Regions from separate parts of the Nonomuraea sp. NPDC050663 genome, predicted to be linked through region 2. Evidence: riboswitches for the same ligand, from Rfam matches in the RefSeq annotation. Region 2 holds a riboswitch; the other holds the start of a gene.
What was found. Region 2 has a riboswitch for thiamine pyrophosphate ahead of ACIBH1_RS46065 (purine-cytosine permease family protein). Riboswitches for the same ligand answer to the same signal wherever they lie in the genome.

Region 1 (7,478 bases), on a different contig from region 2:
TGGTCACCTGCTCGGGCGACATGTAGCCGATCGTGCCGATCATCATGCCGGTGCGGGTCTGGTTGGTCGCCTCGATCGCGCGCGCCAGCCCGAAGTCGACGACCTTGACCCGGCCGTCGTCGGTCAGCAGGACGTTCTCCGGCTTGACGTCGCGGTGCACCATGCCCGCCTGGTGGGCCGCGCCGAGCGCCGCCAGCACCGGGATCATGATCTCCAGCGCCTCTCGCGCGGACAGCCTGCCGCGCTCGCGCAGGATGTCGCGCAGGGTGCGACCCGGCACGTGCTCCATCGACAGGTACACCACGTCGTTGTCGGTGCCCTGGTCGAAGACGTGCACGACATTCGGGTGAGACAGGCTCGCCACCGACTTGGCCTCGCCGATGAACCGGCGCACGAAGGCGGGGTCCTCGGCCAGGGAGCGGTGCATCACCTTCAGCGCGACCGTGCGGTCGAGCCGGACGTCCAGGGCAAGATAGACGGTCGCCATTCCGCCGCGGGCGATCCGGGACTCGACGCGGTATCGCCCGTCGAGTAGCCGCCCGACGAGGGGGTCCGCAGTCGTCGTGTCCACGGAGCCGAGTTTACGGGCGATTTGCCACCGGGAGGGCAGGAGCATCCGAAACCGATGCCGTTTCGATGGCCGGAGCGCCTTCCCGCAGGTTGTTTCGGGCGGATGTGAGAGGTGAGGGCAAAGAGGCGGTCACGCCGAGGCCACCGCCGCCCGGCCCCCACCCTCCCGGGCTCACTCCATCGGCGACGACGCCAGCGCGTGGTGCCGTTTCGGGATGCGTCCCGCCTGCCTGGCCATGCGCCCCGACTCCACGGCCAGGCGCATCGCCCCCGCCATCAGCTCGGGGTCGCGGGCGCGGGTCACCGCGGTGGCCAGCAGGACGGCGTCGCAGCCCAGCTCCATCGCCAGCGCCGCGTCGCTCGCGGTGCCGATGCCCGCGTCGAGGATGACCGGCACCCCGGCGGCCTCGACGATCAGCTCGATGTTGTGCGGGTTGCGGATGCCCAGGCCCGAGCCGATGGGCGCGCCCAGCGGCATCACCGCCGCGCACCCCGCCTGCTCCAGCCTGCGGGCCAGAGCCGGGTCGTCGCCGATGTACGGCAGGACGACGAAGCCGTCGGCGACCAGCTGCTCGGCGGCGTCGAAGGTCTCGATCGGGTCGGGCAGCAGGGTGCGCTCGTCGGCGATGACCTCCAGCTTCACCCAGTTGGTGTCGAGGGCCTCCCTGGCCAGGCGGGCGGTCAGGACGGCCTCGCCCGCGGTGAAGCACCCGGCGGTGTTCGGCAGCACCTTGATGTCACGCTTTGTCAGGACATCGAGCACGGAACCCCGCACCCCCGGATCCAGCCGCCGCATCGCCACGGTCGTCAGCTCGGTCGCCGACGCGACCAGCGCCCGGTCGAGCACCTCCAGCGACGGAGCGCCGCCCGTGCCCATGATGAGCCGCGAGGCGAACTTCTCGCCCGCGATGATCAGGTCATCCACCTTGCACCGCCGTCAGCACCTCGACCCTGTCTCCTTCGTCCAGGGCGGTGGACTCCCACGCGCCCCGCCGTACCACCTCGTCGTTGACCGCGACGGCCACACCCGAGGTCTGCTCGGTCAGTCTCTTCACGGCCTGCGCCACGGTGATGCCCGCGGGCACCTCGTGCGCCGACCCGTTGATCGTCAACTTCATGTGAACCTCTCCGGTGAGCACAGCGCGGCCGGCTCGCTCGCCTCGCCCAGGACGATCGCGGCGGTGAGCGGGGCGAGCAGCACCCCGCCGCGGTGATGGCCGGTCGCCAGGGTCAGGCCCCGGTGCGGTCCGATCAGGGGAAGGTTGTCGGGGGTGCCGGGGCGCAGGCCCGCCACCGACTCGGCCAGCTCCAGCTCGGTGACCCCGGGCACCAGCTCGCGGGCGTCGCGAAGCAGTTCGTAGACGCCGCCCGCCGTCACCGTGGTGTCGAAGCCGAGCTCCTCCTGGGTCGCGCCCACGACCAGCTCGCCGTCGCCGCGCGGCACCAGGTAGACCGGGCGGCCGTGCACCAGGCCGCGCACGCACCTGGACAGCAGCGGCCTGGGGGAGCGCAGGCGCAGGATCTGGCCCTTGACCGGGCGCACAGGAACGTCGGCCAGCCTGCTGCTCCAGGCACCGGCGGCCAGCACCACCCGCTCGGCGTCGACGACCTCGCCGCCCTCCGTCACGACCGCGTCGGGCCGTACCTGCTCCGCCCTGGCGCGCACCAGGCGCACGCCCCGGCGGTCGATGGCCCTGAGCAGGGCCGCGGTGACCTTCCTGGGATCCACCCAGGCGTCCTGCGGCGCGTGGATGCCGCCGCGCACCGACGGGGCCAGCATCGGCTCCAGGCGCCGGCACTGGCGGCCGGTCAGGCGCTCCACGGGCAGGCCGAGCTTGTCCATGAAGGAGGCCAGCTCGTCGAGCACCGCCAGGTCGTCGGCGTCGAAGCCCACGTCGAGCGTGCCGTCGGTGCGATAGTCGAGCATCGCCGCCCAGTCGTGCGCCCCCGCTGCCCCGGCGGGCGCGGCGTCGGCGGCCAGTTCCGCGGCGAACGACGGCCACAGCCGCAGCGACTCCACCCCCAGCCGCAGCAGCGACTCCTCGGTGTAGTCGGTCTCGCTGGCCGGGGCGAGCATCCCCGCGGCCGCGTGGGAGGCGCCGGAGGCGGGCGCCGGGTCGACGACCGTCACCGGCCGCCCGGAGCGGGCCAGCCGCCAGGCCACGGAGAGCCCGGCGACCCCGCCGCCCACGACCACATCCATGTCCGCTCCCTTCGCCGGCATGATCCGGATCAGGTGTCTGCGGTCGAAGGCCCGCGAAGCCTTCCTCTCAGCCCGGTTCGGCCGGACTCCCGCGCGTCTTGCGGCTTCAGCCTACCGGTTAGGGTCTCAGTGTGAATCGAGTGGTGGTCGTCGGCGCCGGTCTGGCCGGGATACGCAGCGTTGAGGCCCTTCGCGGGCGCGGCTTCGAGGGACAGATCACCCTGGTCGGGCAGGAGAGACACCGCCCCTACGACCGTCCACCGCTGTCGAAGGCGGTGCTCATGGGCCAGAGCGACACGACCACCGTCGACTCCGACCTCGAGGCGCTGAAGGTCGACTTCCGCCCTGGCGTGGCAGCCAAGGGCCTGCGCGAGGGCGTCGTCGAGACCACCGAGGGCGAGCTGCCCTTCGACCGCCTCATCATCGCCACCGGCGCCGACCCGATCACGCTGCCCGGCGACGGCCCGCAGCAGACGCTGCGCACGATCGACGACGCCCACCTGCTGCGCGTGACGTTCGTGCCCGGCGCCCGCGTGGTCGTCATCGGCGCCGGCTGGATCGGCGCCGAGGTCGCCACCGCCGCCCGCAAGGCCGGATGCGCCGTGACGGTCGTCGAGGCCGGTCCCGCGCCGCTCAGCCACGTCCTCGGCTCCGAGATCGGCCTGCGCACCCTGCCCTGGTACGACAACATCGACCTGCGCCTGCGGACCATGGTCAGGGAGGTCGACGAGGGCGGCGTACGGCTGGCCGACGGCGAGTTCCTCGACGCCGACGTCGTGGTCACCGGCATCGGCGTGCGCCCGGCCGTCGAATGGCTGGCCGACGCCGACATCGACCTGCACAACGGCGTCGTCACCGACGAATACCTGCGCGCCTCCATGCCGGGCGTCGTCGCCGTGGGCGACTGCGCCAGCTGGTGGTCGCGCCGCTACGGCCGCCACCTGCGGGTGGAGCACTGGGACACCGCCCTCAGCGCCCCCGAGGTCGCCGCCGCCACCGTCCTCGGCGAGGAGCAGGCCTACGACCCGGTGCCGTACTTCTGGTCGGAGCAGTTCGGCCACATGGTCCAGTTCGCCGGAGACCAGCAGGGCGCCAGGCTGGTGTATCGCGGCGAGCACGAGCCGAAGTGGACTGCGTGCTGGCTCACCGACGACGACCGGCTGAGCGCCGTCCTCACCGTCGACCGCCCGCGAGACCTCGTCCAGGGCCGCCGTGTCATCGAATCCGGTCAGCATGTCGACGTGGCGTTGCTGGTGGATCCACAGGTACCTCTACGAGACTGTGTAGTTTGAGCAAGGACGGCATGTGGTAGTTGTGGTGTCGTGACGCTCTCTGTTGCACAGATAGACCGGGAGACCGAGCAGCTCGTCGACGAGTGGCTGACTCTCCCCGAAGTGGCCAAGCGCCTCGACCTGACGATCGGCCGGGCCAAGCAGCTCTTGAAGGACCACAAGCTCCTCGGCGTACGACGGGGCCCCGGCGGGCCGCAGGTGCCCGCCGCCCTCCTCGACGGCAAGGACGTGTGGAAGGGGTTGCCCGGCACCCTGACCGTGCTCTTCGACGCCGGCTACGACGACGTCGAGGCGCTGCGCTGGCTCTTCACGCCCGACGAGTCGCTGCCCGGCGCGCCCATCGACGCGATCAAGGCCGGCCGGCACACCGAGGTCAAGCGGCGGGCACAGGCCCTTGCTTTCTGACGCCAGGCTCTACCTCTGCACCGACGGACGACGGGAGCGCGGCGACCTGGCCGACTTCCTCGACGCGGTGCTCGCAGGCGGCGTCGACATCGTCCAGCTCCGAGAGAAGGGGCTGGAGGCGCGGGAGGAGCTCGCGCTGCTCGAGGTCTTCCGCGACGCCTGCGACCGCCACGGCAAGCTGCTGGCCGTCAACGACCGCGCAGACATCGCCTACGCCGCCCGGCCCGACGTGCTCCACCTCGGGCAGGACGACCTGCCGGTGGCGGTGGCACGCGACCTGCTCGGGCCCGACATCCTCATCGGCCGCTCCACGCACTCCGTCGAGGAGGCGTCGGCGGCGGCCGTGGAGGAGGGGGTCGACTACTTCTGCTGCGGGCCGATCTGGCCGACGCCGACCAAGCCGGGGCGCCACGCCCCGGGCCCGGCGCTGCTCAGGCACGCGGCAGGGCTGGGCGTCGAGCGGCCGTGGTTCGGCATCGGCGGCATCGACCTCGACAACCTCGACGAGGTCATGGCGTACGGCGTGCGCCGCGTCGTGGTGGTCAGGGCGATCACCGAGGCCGACGATCCCGGCGCCGCGGCGGCGGAGTTCGCCAAACGCCTGAGCCAAGCCGCCTGAGCCAAGCCGCCTGAGCCAAGTGGTCCCTTCTTCGAGCCGCGCAGCCTCCTGGTTGCGCGGCTCCCGACCTTCTCAGGTCTTGCGCGCCGTGGCGGCGATGGCCAGCTCGATGAGCGCCCGCCGCGAGCCGTCGGTGATCGGCGCGCCGTCCAGCGCGGTCAGTGCCTGCTCCAGGTAGTCGGCGATGAGGTCCTCGCACTCCTGCAGCGCCCCGGTGTCCTCGATGATCGCGCGCAGCGTGGTCACCCCCGCCGCGTCGAGCCCCGGGTCGCCCAGCAGCTCGCGGACGGTGGCCGCCTCGGAGGGGGCGGCGGCGGCCAGGGTGCGGGCCACGAGCATGGTGCGCTTGCCCTCCCGCAGGTCGTCGCCGGCGGGCTTGCCGGTCTCGACGGGGTCGCCGAAGACGCCCAGGACGTCGTCGCGCAGCTGGAAGGCGATGCCCACGCGCGTGCCGTACCCGACGCACAGCTCGTCGATCCACGGGGCGGGCGCGCCGTTGCCCAGGGTGAGGCCGAGCCGCAGCGGCTGCTCGACGGAGTACTTGCCGCTCTTGTACAGCGCCACGCGCAGAGCCGAGTCGAAGGTGTTCTCGCCGTGGGCCTGCTCCAGCAGGTCGAGGTACTGCCCGCACATGAGCTCGGTGCGCATGTGGTCGTGCACCGGCTGCGCGGCGGCCAGGGCCGCGGGCGGCAGGCCGCTGGTGCGCCACATCTCGCCCGACCAGATGAGCAGCAGGTTGCCCAGCAGGATGGCCGAGCCGACGCCGAACTGCTCGGCCGAGCCGTACCAGCCCGACTCGGCGTGCAGCGCCTCGAAGCGGCGGTGGGCCGAGGGCTTGCCGCGGCGCAGGTCGCTGGAGTCCATCACGTCGTCGTGGACCAGCGCGCTGGCCTGCAGGAGCTCCAGCGAGGCGGCGGCGGTGAAGATCTCGGGGGTCTGCTCGCGGCCGGCGGCGCGCCAGCCCCAGTAGCAGAAGGCGGGACGCAGTCTCTTGCCGCCGGACAGCAGCTCGCCGGCCGCCTGGAGGAGCGGGGCGAGCTCGGGTCCGCTGACGATGGCCGTCTGCCGGTCGACGAACTCGCGCAGGGCGTGCTCGACCGAGGTGCGCAGGCCGTCCATGCTCGCGGCTTCGATGGTCATGCTTTGAGACTAGTGGCTGGGTCGGAGCTCCCAGTGTCGGTACCCTTGGTGCATGGCTTTGGGTCGCCCCTCCGTTCTGCCCGACCGTGTTCCGACCGTCCGCGAGTTCCTCGCGACGGGGCGCCGCACGTTCTCCTTCGAGTTCTTCCCGCCGAAGGACGACGCGGGCGAGCGGCAGTTGTGGCGGGCGATCCGGCAGCTGGAGGCGTTGCGGCCGACGTTCGTCTCGGTGACGTACGGCGCGGGCGGCTCGACGCGCGACCGCACGGTCGACGTGGTCGAGCGCATCGCCCACGAGACCACACTGACCCCTGTGGCGCATTTCACGGCCGTCAACCATTCGACCCGCGAGCTGCGCCACCTGGTGGGGCGCTTCGCCGACGCCGGGGTGCGCAACATCCTGGCCGTGCGCGGCGACCCTCCCGGCGACCCGATGGGCGAGTGGGTCCAGCACCCCGAGGGCGTGCTGTACGCCGAGGACCTGGTCCGGCTGATCAGGCAGTCGGGCGACTTCTGCGTGGGCGTGGCCGCCTTCCCGTACAAGCATCCGCGCTCGCCGTCCATCGAGTCCGATGTGTCCTACTTCGTCAAGAAGTGTCAGGCGGGCGCCGACTACGCGATCACGCAGATGTTCTTCGACGCCGACGACTACCTGCGCCTGCGCGACCGGGTCGCCGCCGCCGGATGCGACACCCCGATCATCCCGTGCGTGATGCCGGTGACCGCCATGGGCACCATCGCCCGCTCCGAGCAGCTCACCGGCGCGCCCTTCCCGGCCGCGCTGGCCGCGAGGTTCGAGGCGATCGCCGACGACAAGGCCGCCGTGCGCAGCCTCGGCATCGACCACTGCGCCGAGATGAGCCAGCGGCTGCTCGACGAGGGCGTCCCCGGGCTTCACTTCATCACCTTCAACCGCTCCAGCGCCACGGCCGAGGTCTTCCAGCGCATCGAGACCGCGCAGGCACTTTCCGCCTGACGGAGCCGATGTCATAGTCGAGGTATGCGAGCGGACCTCGCCGCCGGGGCGCGGGCAGGTCTGGTCATGGGAGCCGTGTTCGGCGCGCCGCTGGCGCTGGCCGCACCCGGTTCCCGTAGCCTCCTGCTCGTCTGGCTGCTGATCTTTCCCGCGGGCTGGGTGGTCGCCCGATGGTGCAAGGTGCGCGATCCGGCCATTACCGCGATCTGCGCGCCCGTCGGGGCGCTGGCCGCCCTCCAGCTGGCCGAGGTGCCGGTGGCCCTGAGGTACGGC
Region 2 (7,478 bases):
GACTACGAGCGCACCAAGCGGCAGCGCCAGTTCCTGGGCGCCGTCGTCAAGAAGGCCGCGAGCCCCGGCGTGCTGATCAACCCGTTCACCTCGATCCCGCTGGCGACGGCCGCGACGGACTCGGTCGACGTGAGCGAGGGCACCGGCGCGTTCGACCTGCTGTCGCTGGGGCTGGCCATGGGCGACAGCCCGGTCACCACGGTGGTGCCCTTCGGCGGCACCGAGCAGGTCGCCGGCGGCGAGGGCGTCAAGTGGGACAGGACCAGGGCGCTGGCGCTGTTCAACGCGCTGGCGGAGGACAAGCCCGTGCCCAAGGAAGCGCTCCAGGTCAACTGAGTCTTTCAAGCGGTACGGCTGGCGCGGCCGTACCGCTTGAAGGTCGTCAGGACGCGCCCGCCGCCACCACGGCGGCCACCGCGCCCGCCATGATCGCCGCCTGGATGGAGGCGATCGTCTTGGCCACCGCCGCGCCCGCCCACTCGCCTTCGGCGATCTCCTTGATGCGCTTCTTGTCGGCGCCGGGGAAGGCCTTGCGCTCCAGCTTGACGGCGTGCATGACGGCGACCAGGACCGCCGTGCGCGGGTCGGGGTCGCTCCCGCCCAGCGCGCTGGCGATCCGCTCGCGCACGCCCGCCTCGATGGTGCCGTCGGCCTCCGGCCAGCGCTTCGACGGGAAGATCCCCAGCACCTTGCCCTGCTGCTCGGTCAGCACCCCGGCGTCGGCCAGCCGGGTGAGCAGCCGGTCGCGCAGCTTGCCCGCGTGCAGCCTGTTGACCCACCAGTCGGGCTTGCGCTGCTTGGTCTCCTCGACGATCCTGGCCAGCGCCCGGTCGAGCTCGCCGTCACCCACGGGCGTGGGGTCCTTGACCACCACGTGCTTGCCCTCGAGGTCGATCCGCTCGCCCAGGGCCAGCTCGGCCAGGAGCGCGCCGCCGAGCGCGAGGTTGAGGGAGGTCGAGTCGACGAGTTGCTTGCCGGCTTCCTCGCTGTGGGCGAGGAGGAGGAGTTCCTCCGCAATCGTGACGCTCATGCCGCGTAGTTTTCCACAGGCTGTGGACCATAATCTGGATGCATGCCGGAACTTCCCGAAGTGGAGTCGCTCACAGAGTTCCTCCGCGATCGTGCCGTCGGACACACCGTGGTCGGAGTCGACGTGGTCGGCTTCCAGGCTCTCAAGACCTTCGACCCGCCCGTCAGCGCGCTCGGCGGCCTGGAGATCACCGGGGTCAGCAGGCACGGCAAGTTCCTCGACCTCGACTGCGACGGGCTGCACCTGGTGATCCACCTGGCCAGGGCGGGCTGGTTGCGGTGGAAGGAAGACCTGTCGGGCGCCAAACCGGTACGACCGGGCAAGGGCCCGCTCGCCGTGAGAGTACGGCTCTCGCCGAACGAACTGGGCCTGGCTCCCGGCTTCGAGCTCACCGAGGCGGGCACGCAGAAACGCCTGGCCGTCTACGTGGTCAAGGATCCCGCCGAGGTCCCGGGGGTGGCCGCGCTCGGCCCCGACCCGCTGGCGCCGGAGTTCACCGTGGCCAAGCTGCAGGAGATCCTGGGCGGCAACCGCACGCAGATCAAGGGACTGCTGCGCGACCAGAAGGTGATCGCCGGCATCGGCAACGCCTACTCCGACGAGGTGCTGCACGCCGCGAAGATGTCACCCTTCAAGATCGCGGCGTCGCTCACCCCCGAGCAGGTCGCCGACCTGCACGAGGCCATCGTGACCACGCTGCGCGACGCGGTCGAGCGCGCTCACGGCCTGGCCGCCAAGGACCTGAAGGCGGAGAAGAAGTCGGGCCTGCGCGTGCACAACCGCGCCGGGCAGCCCTGCGACGTCTGCGGCGACACCATCCGCGAGGTGTCGTTCGCCGACTCCTCGCTGCAGTATTGCCCCACCTGCCAGACCGGCGGCAAGCCCTTGGCCGACCGCCGCATGTCCAAGCTGCTGAAGTGAGAAACTAGGACCCATGACGGTTCCCGAGATCCAGGCGCGTGAAGTGCCCGATGACGCCTACCTGCTCGATGTGCGCGAGCAGATGGAGTGGGTGTCAGGCCACGCGCCGAAGGCCGTGCACATCCCGCTCGGCGAGTTGCAGGCGAGGGTCGACGAGGTGCCCGCGGGCGAGACCGTCTACGTGATCTGCCGGGTGGGCGGGCGCTCCTACAACGCCGCGGCCTGGCTCAACCACATCGGCCGCCAGGCGATCAACGTCGACGGAGGCATGCAGGCCTGGGACGCCGCGCAGCTCCCGATGGTCAGCGAGACCGGCCAGGACCCGTTCGTCGCCTAGCGCATACCTCCGACATACCGCCGACTCCTACGGTGTTGGGCACCTGTCCAAGATCGAAGGAGTCGACATGAAGTTGAGATCCGTGTCCGCGCTGGCGGCGGGAGTCCTCATGGCGTTGACGGGCCTGGTCGTCACCGCTCCCGCGGCCTCGGCCGCCAGCGTTTCCGGGTGTGACAGCTCGAGGGTTACGGAGCACTACCTCGGCTGGGTGAAGGCCCGGGTCGTCATGTCGCGTGGCTGTGACGTCAAGTCCGGCTCCAACACCTACCGCAACCAGGACTTCGTCTCCTTCTCCCTCAAGGACACCAAGTGCGACAAGTCCGGTGTCCGGATCACCATCCACCGGGGGGACCTCGCGCTGTGGACGAAGTACAACGGCTCCGGGTGCGACGAGACCGTCACGGGGACAGGGTGGACCGGCGCCCAGTCCGGCAAGTGGTACGTCAATTTCAGCGGCGACAAGTACGGCCAGACCCCGAAGGTCACGATCAGCTAGCCCGAGTGGCCTAAAGCGGGGCGAATGGTGCATCATTGGCACCAAAATCAACGCGGGAGCTTGGGGCAACCAGGCTGAGAGGGCGACTACGGCTGTCGCCGACCGCATGAACCTGTCCGGGTAATGCCGGCGTAGGGAGAGTGTGATGACGCGCGTCGTCGATCAGCATCATGCCGAAGTCCCGCTGACCCTCGAGGGCGCGCCGCCCAAGGTGCTCGGCGTGCTCGACCAGGGTGCGCTCTGGGCCAACCTGGCCGTCAGCCTGCTGGGCTTCTCCGGAGCGCTCGCCCTGGTCAACGCGGCCCAGGGGGCCCCGCTCAGTCTGGCCGCGGCGCTGACGGCCACCGTCGTCGGCAGCCTGATCGGCACCGTGATGGTGGCGCTGTCGGCCATCCCCGGCACCCAGACGGGCCGGCCCTCGATGGTCCTGCTGCGCGGCCTGTTCGGGGCCAAGGTGTCGTACGTGCCCACGGTGCTGAACGTGGTCCAGATGCTCGGCTGGGGGGCCTTCGAGCTGTGGGTCATCGCCATCGGCTGCCAGGCGATCTTCGGCGACGCCGTGCCGTACGCGGTGTGGGTCATCGCGGCCGGGGTGCTGACCACGGTGCTGACGATCTGGCCGCTCGGCGCGATCCGGGTGCTGCGGCGCTACGTGACCATCGCGGTGATCATCGCGTTGGCCTACTACGCCTGGCGGTTCCTCGGCCAGGCGCCGCCGCAGTCGGGCGGCTCGTGGACCGGGTTCGGCCCCGCGGTCGACTACGTGATCGCCCTGTCGGTGTCGTGGGTGCCGCTGGCCGCCGACTTCGCCCGGCACTCGCGCAGCTCCGGCGCCGCCTTCGCCGGGGTGGTCGGCGGCTACACGCTGGCCCAGGTCGCCTGCCTGGGGCTGGGCATCTACGCGGTCGCGCTGACCGGCTCGGGCGACGTCTTCCCCACCTTCGTGGCGGTGCCGCTGGGCGCGCTGTTCTTCGGCATCCTCATCCTGCGCGAGACCGACCAGTCGTTCGCCAACGTCTACTCGACGACCATGTCGCTGCAGAACTTCCTGCCGCGCGTGGACCGGCGTGTCCTGTCGGTGATCGTGGGCGTGATCACGACGCTGATCGCGATCTGGGTCAGCGCCGACACCTACGCGTCGTTCCTGTCGGTGATCGGCGCCGTGTTCGTGCCGATGTTCGCCGTGCTCGCGGTCGACTACTTCGTCCTGGGCGGCAGGGCGCGCTGGAACACCGACGAGGACGCGCCCTCGCGCTGGTCGATGCTGATCCCGTGGGCGCTCGGCTTCGTCGCCTACTGGCTGACGACCTCGGCCGCGACGGTCGCGGGCTGGGACTCCTTCTGGACAGGCGTGCGCGACGCGATCGGCTTCGAGCGCCAGCCGTGGATGAACGGCGCGCTCGGGGCCTTCGTCGTCGCGGCGCTGGTGACGCTGCTCATCGGGCTGCTGCGCGGCTCTCGACGGTGAGCAGATGACGCTTGGCGGCGGCGCCTCCGGCGTAGCCGCCGTCGTCGGCGATGCGGTGGCAGGGCACGACCACGCACACGGGATTGGTCTGCAGCGCGTTGCTCACGGCGTGGAGCGCCTGCGGCCGCCCGATGCGCTCGGCGAGCGCCGCGTGGGTGGTCGTGGTGGAGTACGGCACGGCGACCATCATCTTGAGCACCGTGCGCGCGAACGGAGTGGCGAGTTGCAGGTCGGCGGAGAGGGTGAAGGTGCGAAGGCGCCCGGAGAAGTAGGCGTCGAGCTCGCGCCGCACCGGGTCGAGCCGGCGCGCGTCGGCGCCGATCGTGCCGCCGACCACGCGGCTGATGCGTTCGAAGACCACGTGCTCGTCCTCGTAACTGCAGGCCACGACGCCGCGGTTGGACGCCGCCAGCACGAGCGTGCCCACGGCGCCGGCGTAGGTGCCGAAGGCGATGTCGGGCGGACCATCGCCCCGGTAGGTGGGTGAGGTGACCCGCAACAGGGCTTCGAGGTCAGACATGGTGACGGCAGCGTATCGGACCATAGTGCCTGCGGAGCGCTCACGACCTCGGCAGTATGGAGATGTGAGTGGCGACTGGGATGACAGCTTGGCCGAGGCCGTGCTGTCCAGCTCGCCCAACGCGGTGGTGGCGCTCGACCGCGACCAGACGGTCCTGATGTGGAATCCCGCCGCGGAACGACTGTTCGGCTGGACGGCCGACGAGATGGTCGGCCGCAGGGCCCCGATCGTGCCGGAGGAGCTCACGGCCGAGCACAACGCCGTGCTCGAAAGGGTGCGCACCGGCGGCCAGGTCTCGCTGCGCACCAAGCGGTTCCGCCGCGACGGCACCCTGCTCGACCTGCGGGTCGACACCAGCGCGTTGTGCCAGGGCACCTCGGTGGTGGGTTACGTGTGCGTGCACCACCTGGTGCGCGACGACATCGCGGCGCGCAGCCGCGGAGCCAGGCGGGCGCAGCTGGTGCGCAAGCTGACCGACGTGGTCGGCGACATCAACGCGGCCCTGGAGCTACCGGCGGTGCTCGACAGGATCGCCGCCAGCCTGACCGAGCTGACCGGCGCCGACGCCGGGGGATTCGTGCTCATCGAGGGCGACCGGTTGCGCCTGGTGGCCTCGCACCAGCTGCCCGAGCAGCTCAAGGACGCCACGGCCGACCTGGACACCAGCCTCGTCGGCAAGCTGATGCGCACCGGCAAGACGGTCATGCTCGAAGGCCAGGAGCTCGACGACCTGATCTGGGCGCAGCTGCCGGGCCTGCACACCATCGCGCTGGGCCTGGCGGCGGTGGGCGGCCGGCCGTACGGCGGGCTCTACGCGCTGTTCTGCAAGCGCAAGCCGGGCCACGTGGAGCTGGAGCTCCTCGAACTGCTCGCCGGGCACGCGGGGATCGCCGTGTCGAACGCCGTCGCCTACCAGGACGCCGTGCGCCAGCGGGCGCACGAGCGGGCGGTCTTCGACGCCAGCGCCGACGGCATAGCGGTGCTCGACGCCATGGGCCGGGTGATCCAGTGGAACCCGGCGGCGGGCGAGCTGACCGGCTTCTCCAGCGAGGCGGTGCTCGGCGGCCCGCCGCCCTTCCCGCTGCCCGCGCCCGGCGAGAAGCTGACCGTGCAGCTGACCACGGGCCGCTGGCTCGACGTGGTCGCGGCGGAGATCGTGGAGACGGGGGAGGTCGTGGTCGACTTCCGCGACGTCACGGCCGCCAAGGAGCTCGAGGAGGCCAAGGACCTGTTCCTGGCGATGACCAGCCACGAGCTTCGCACGCCCATCACGATCGTGCGGGGCTTCGCCAGCACGCTCGACTCGCGGTGGGACAAGATGAACGACTTCGAGCGGCGTGGGGCGGTGCGCACCATCGCCGAACGTTCGCGCTCGCTGGGTCAGCTGATGGACCACCTGCTGCTGGGAGCCAGGGCGGGCGCCGACGAGCTGGCCGTGCGCATCGAGGGCTTCGACCTGGCCGAGCGCATCCACGCCGCGACGCTCGGTCTGCCCGAGCTGTCCGACGACCACCGGGTCGAGGTGAACGTGCCCGACCGGCTCCCTCGCGTGAGCGGCGACGCGCTGGCCACCGACATCATCCTGGGCCAGCTGCTGGAGAACGCCTTCAAGTACTCACCCAACGGCGGGCTGATCGCGGTCGAGGCGTGGGAGGAGGACGGCGCCGTGGTGGTGGCCGTCGACGACGAGGGCGTCGGCATCCGGCCTGACGACCGCGAGCGCATCTTCGAGCGTTTCGTCCAGGTCGACAGCGGCGACCGCCGTCAGTTCGGAGGGGTCGGTCTGGGGCTCTACATCGTGCGCAGCCTGGCGCGTGCGCAGGGCGGTCAGGTGACGGCTCATCCCAGGCCAGGGGGAGGAACCAGGATGCGGCTGGCGCTCATTATCGAACCCGACACACCGGAGCGGTAACGAGGTGGTCACGGATGCGCTGAACTATCGTCCAATGTGTACAAGCTGTGATCGTAGTCCGGTTTCTGGGACCGGGTAACGGGGCATTTCGGTCGTACCGGGGTGTGTTCCCACTGTGAGCCCACGGGGGGACTGGGATCGGGGAGGTGGGTGTGTCGAGCGTGGTGCTACTTCCGTACGCACCGTCCAGCGTCGCCGTCGCACGCCAGCGCCTCAGCACTGAATTGCAGGAGTGGGGGGTCTTCTCCGGCGCCATCGACGACGCGGTCCTGGTCGTGAGCGAGCTGTTGAGCAATGCGCTCCGGCACGCCCATCCATTGCCTTCCGGCATGGTCCGCGTCGCATGGTTCTGGAGTGACGACGTGGTCGAGGTCGCCGTCAGCGACGGCGGCGCGGCCACGGAACCACGGGCCGGACGGCCCACCCTCTCCTCGCTGGGGGGCCGTGGCCTGGGCATCGTTGAGTTTGTGGCGCAGAAATGGGGAGTGCGTCACGAGGGTGAGGTGACCACGGTGTGGGCGGTTCTGCCCGCCCCGCACACCGTCGGTGAGCCGGCGCTCAAGGAAGCGGGTTAGCTGTACAACACCACGCGTTCCGCGTAGCTCCACGTCGTCGAGATGAGTAGGTACAGCCCGGCCGCCATCGGCAGGAACAACGCCGCCGCGGCCGCGCCGTACGCCATCAACGGGAGCATCTTCCGCATCATTTCGGGCTGATCTTCGGGTAGTTTCGCTTTCACCCTGCGTGAAGTGAGCCAGGCCACCGCGATGATCGCCAGAATCATCGCGGCGAAG

Region 1: another riboswitch for thiamine pyrophosphate. It lies ahead of thiO (glycine oxidase ThiO); the one in region 2 lies ahead of ACIBH1_RS46065 (purine-cytosine permease family protein).

Annotation. Positions count from the first base shown of each region.
Region 1 covers NZ_JBITGL010000002.1:805,518-812,995, forward strand. Annotated here, with positions in the region: gene pknB (Stk1 family PASTA domain-containing Ser/Thr kinase) at 1-571, opposite strand, end outside; gene ACIBH1_RS08500 (thiazole synthase) at 743-1,495, opposite strand; gene thiS (sulfur carrier protein ThiS) at 1,488-1,688, opposite strand; gene thiO (glycine oxidase ThiO) at 1,685-2,773, opposite strand; TPP riboswitch at 2,763-2,876, opposite strand; gene ACIBH1_RS08515 (NAD(P)/FAD-dependent oxidoreductase) at 2,905-4,065, shown strand; gene ACIBH1_RS08520 (Rv2175c family DNA-binding protein) at 4,096-4,470, shown strand; gene thiE (thiamine phosphate synthase) at 4,460-5,089, shown strand; gene ACIBH1_RS08530 (polyprenyl synthetase family protein) at 5,162-6,229, opposite strand; gene metF (methylenetetrahydrofolate reductase [NAD(P)H]) at 6,282-7,205, shown strand; gene ACIBH1_RS08540 (hypothetical protein) at 7,230-7,478, shown strand, end outside.
Region 2 covers NZ_JBITGL010000027.1:41,461-48,938, reverse strand. Annotated here, with positions in the region: gene ACIBH1_RS46090 (LCP family protein) at 1-336, shown strand, start outside; gene ACIBH1_RS46085 (GPP34 family phosphoprotein) at 383-1,030, opposite strand; gene ACIBH1_RS46080 (Fpg/Nei family DNA glycosylase) at 1,073-1,951, shown strand; gene ACIBH1_RS46075 (rhodanese-like domain-containing protein) at 1,965-2,288, shown strand; gene ACIBH1_RS46070 (hypothetical protein) at 2,356-2,784, shown strand; TPP riboswitch at 2,827-2,940, shown strand; gene ACIBH1_RS46065 (purine-cytosine permease family protein) at 2,930-4,252, shown strand; gene ACIBH1_RS46060 (methylated-DNA--[protein]-cysteine S-methyltransferase) at 4,221-4,772, opposite strand; gene ACIBH1_RS46055 (PAS domain S-box protein) at 4,771-6,684, shown strand; gene ACIBH1_RS46050 (ATP-binding protein) at 6,837-7,259, shown strand; gene ACIBH1_RS46045 (YidC/Oxa1 family membrane protein insertase) at 7,256-7,478, opposite strand, start outside.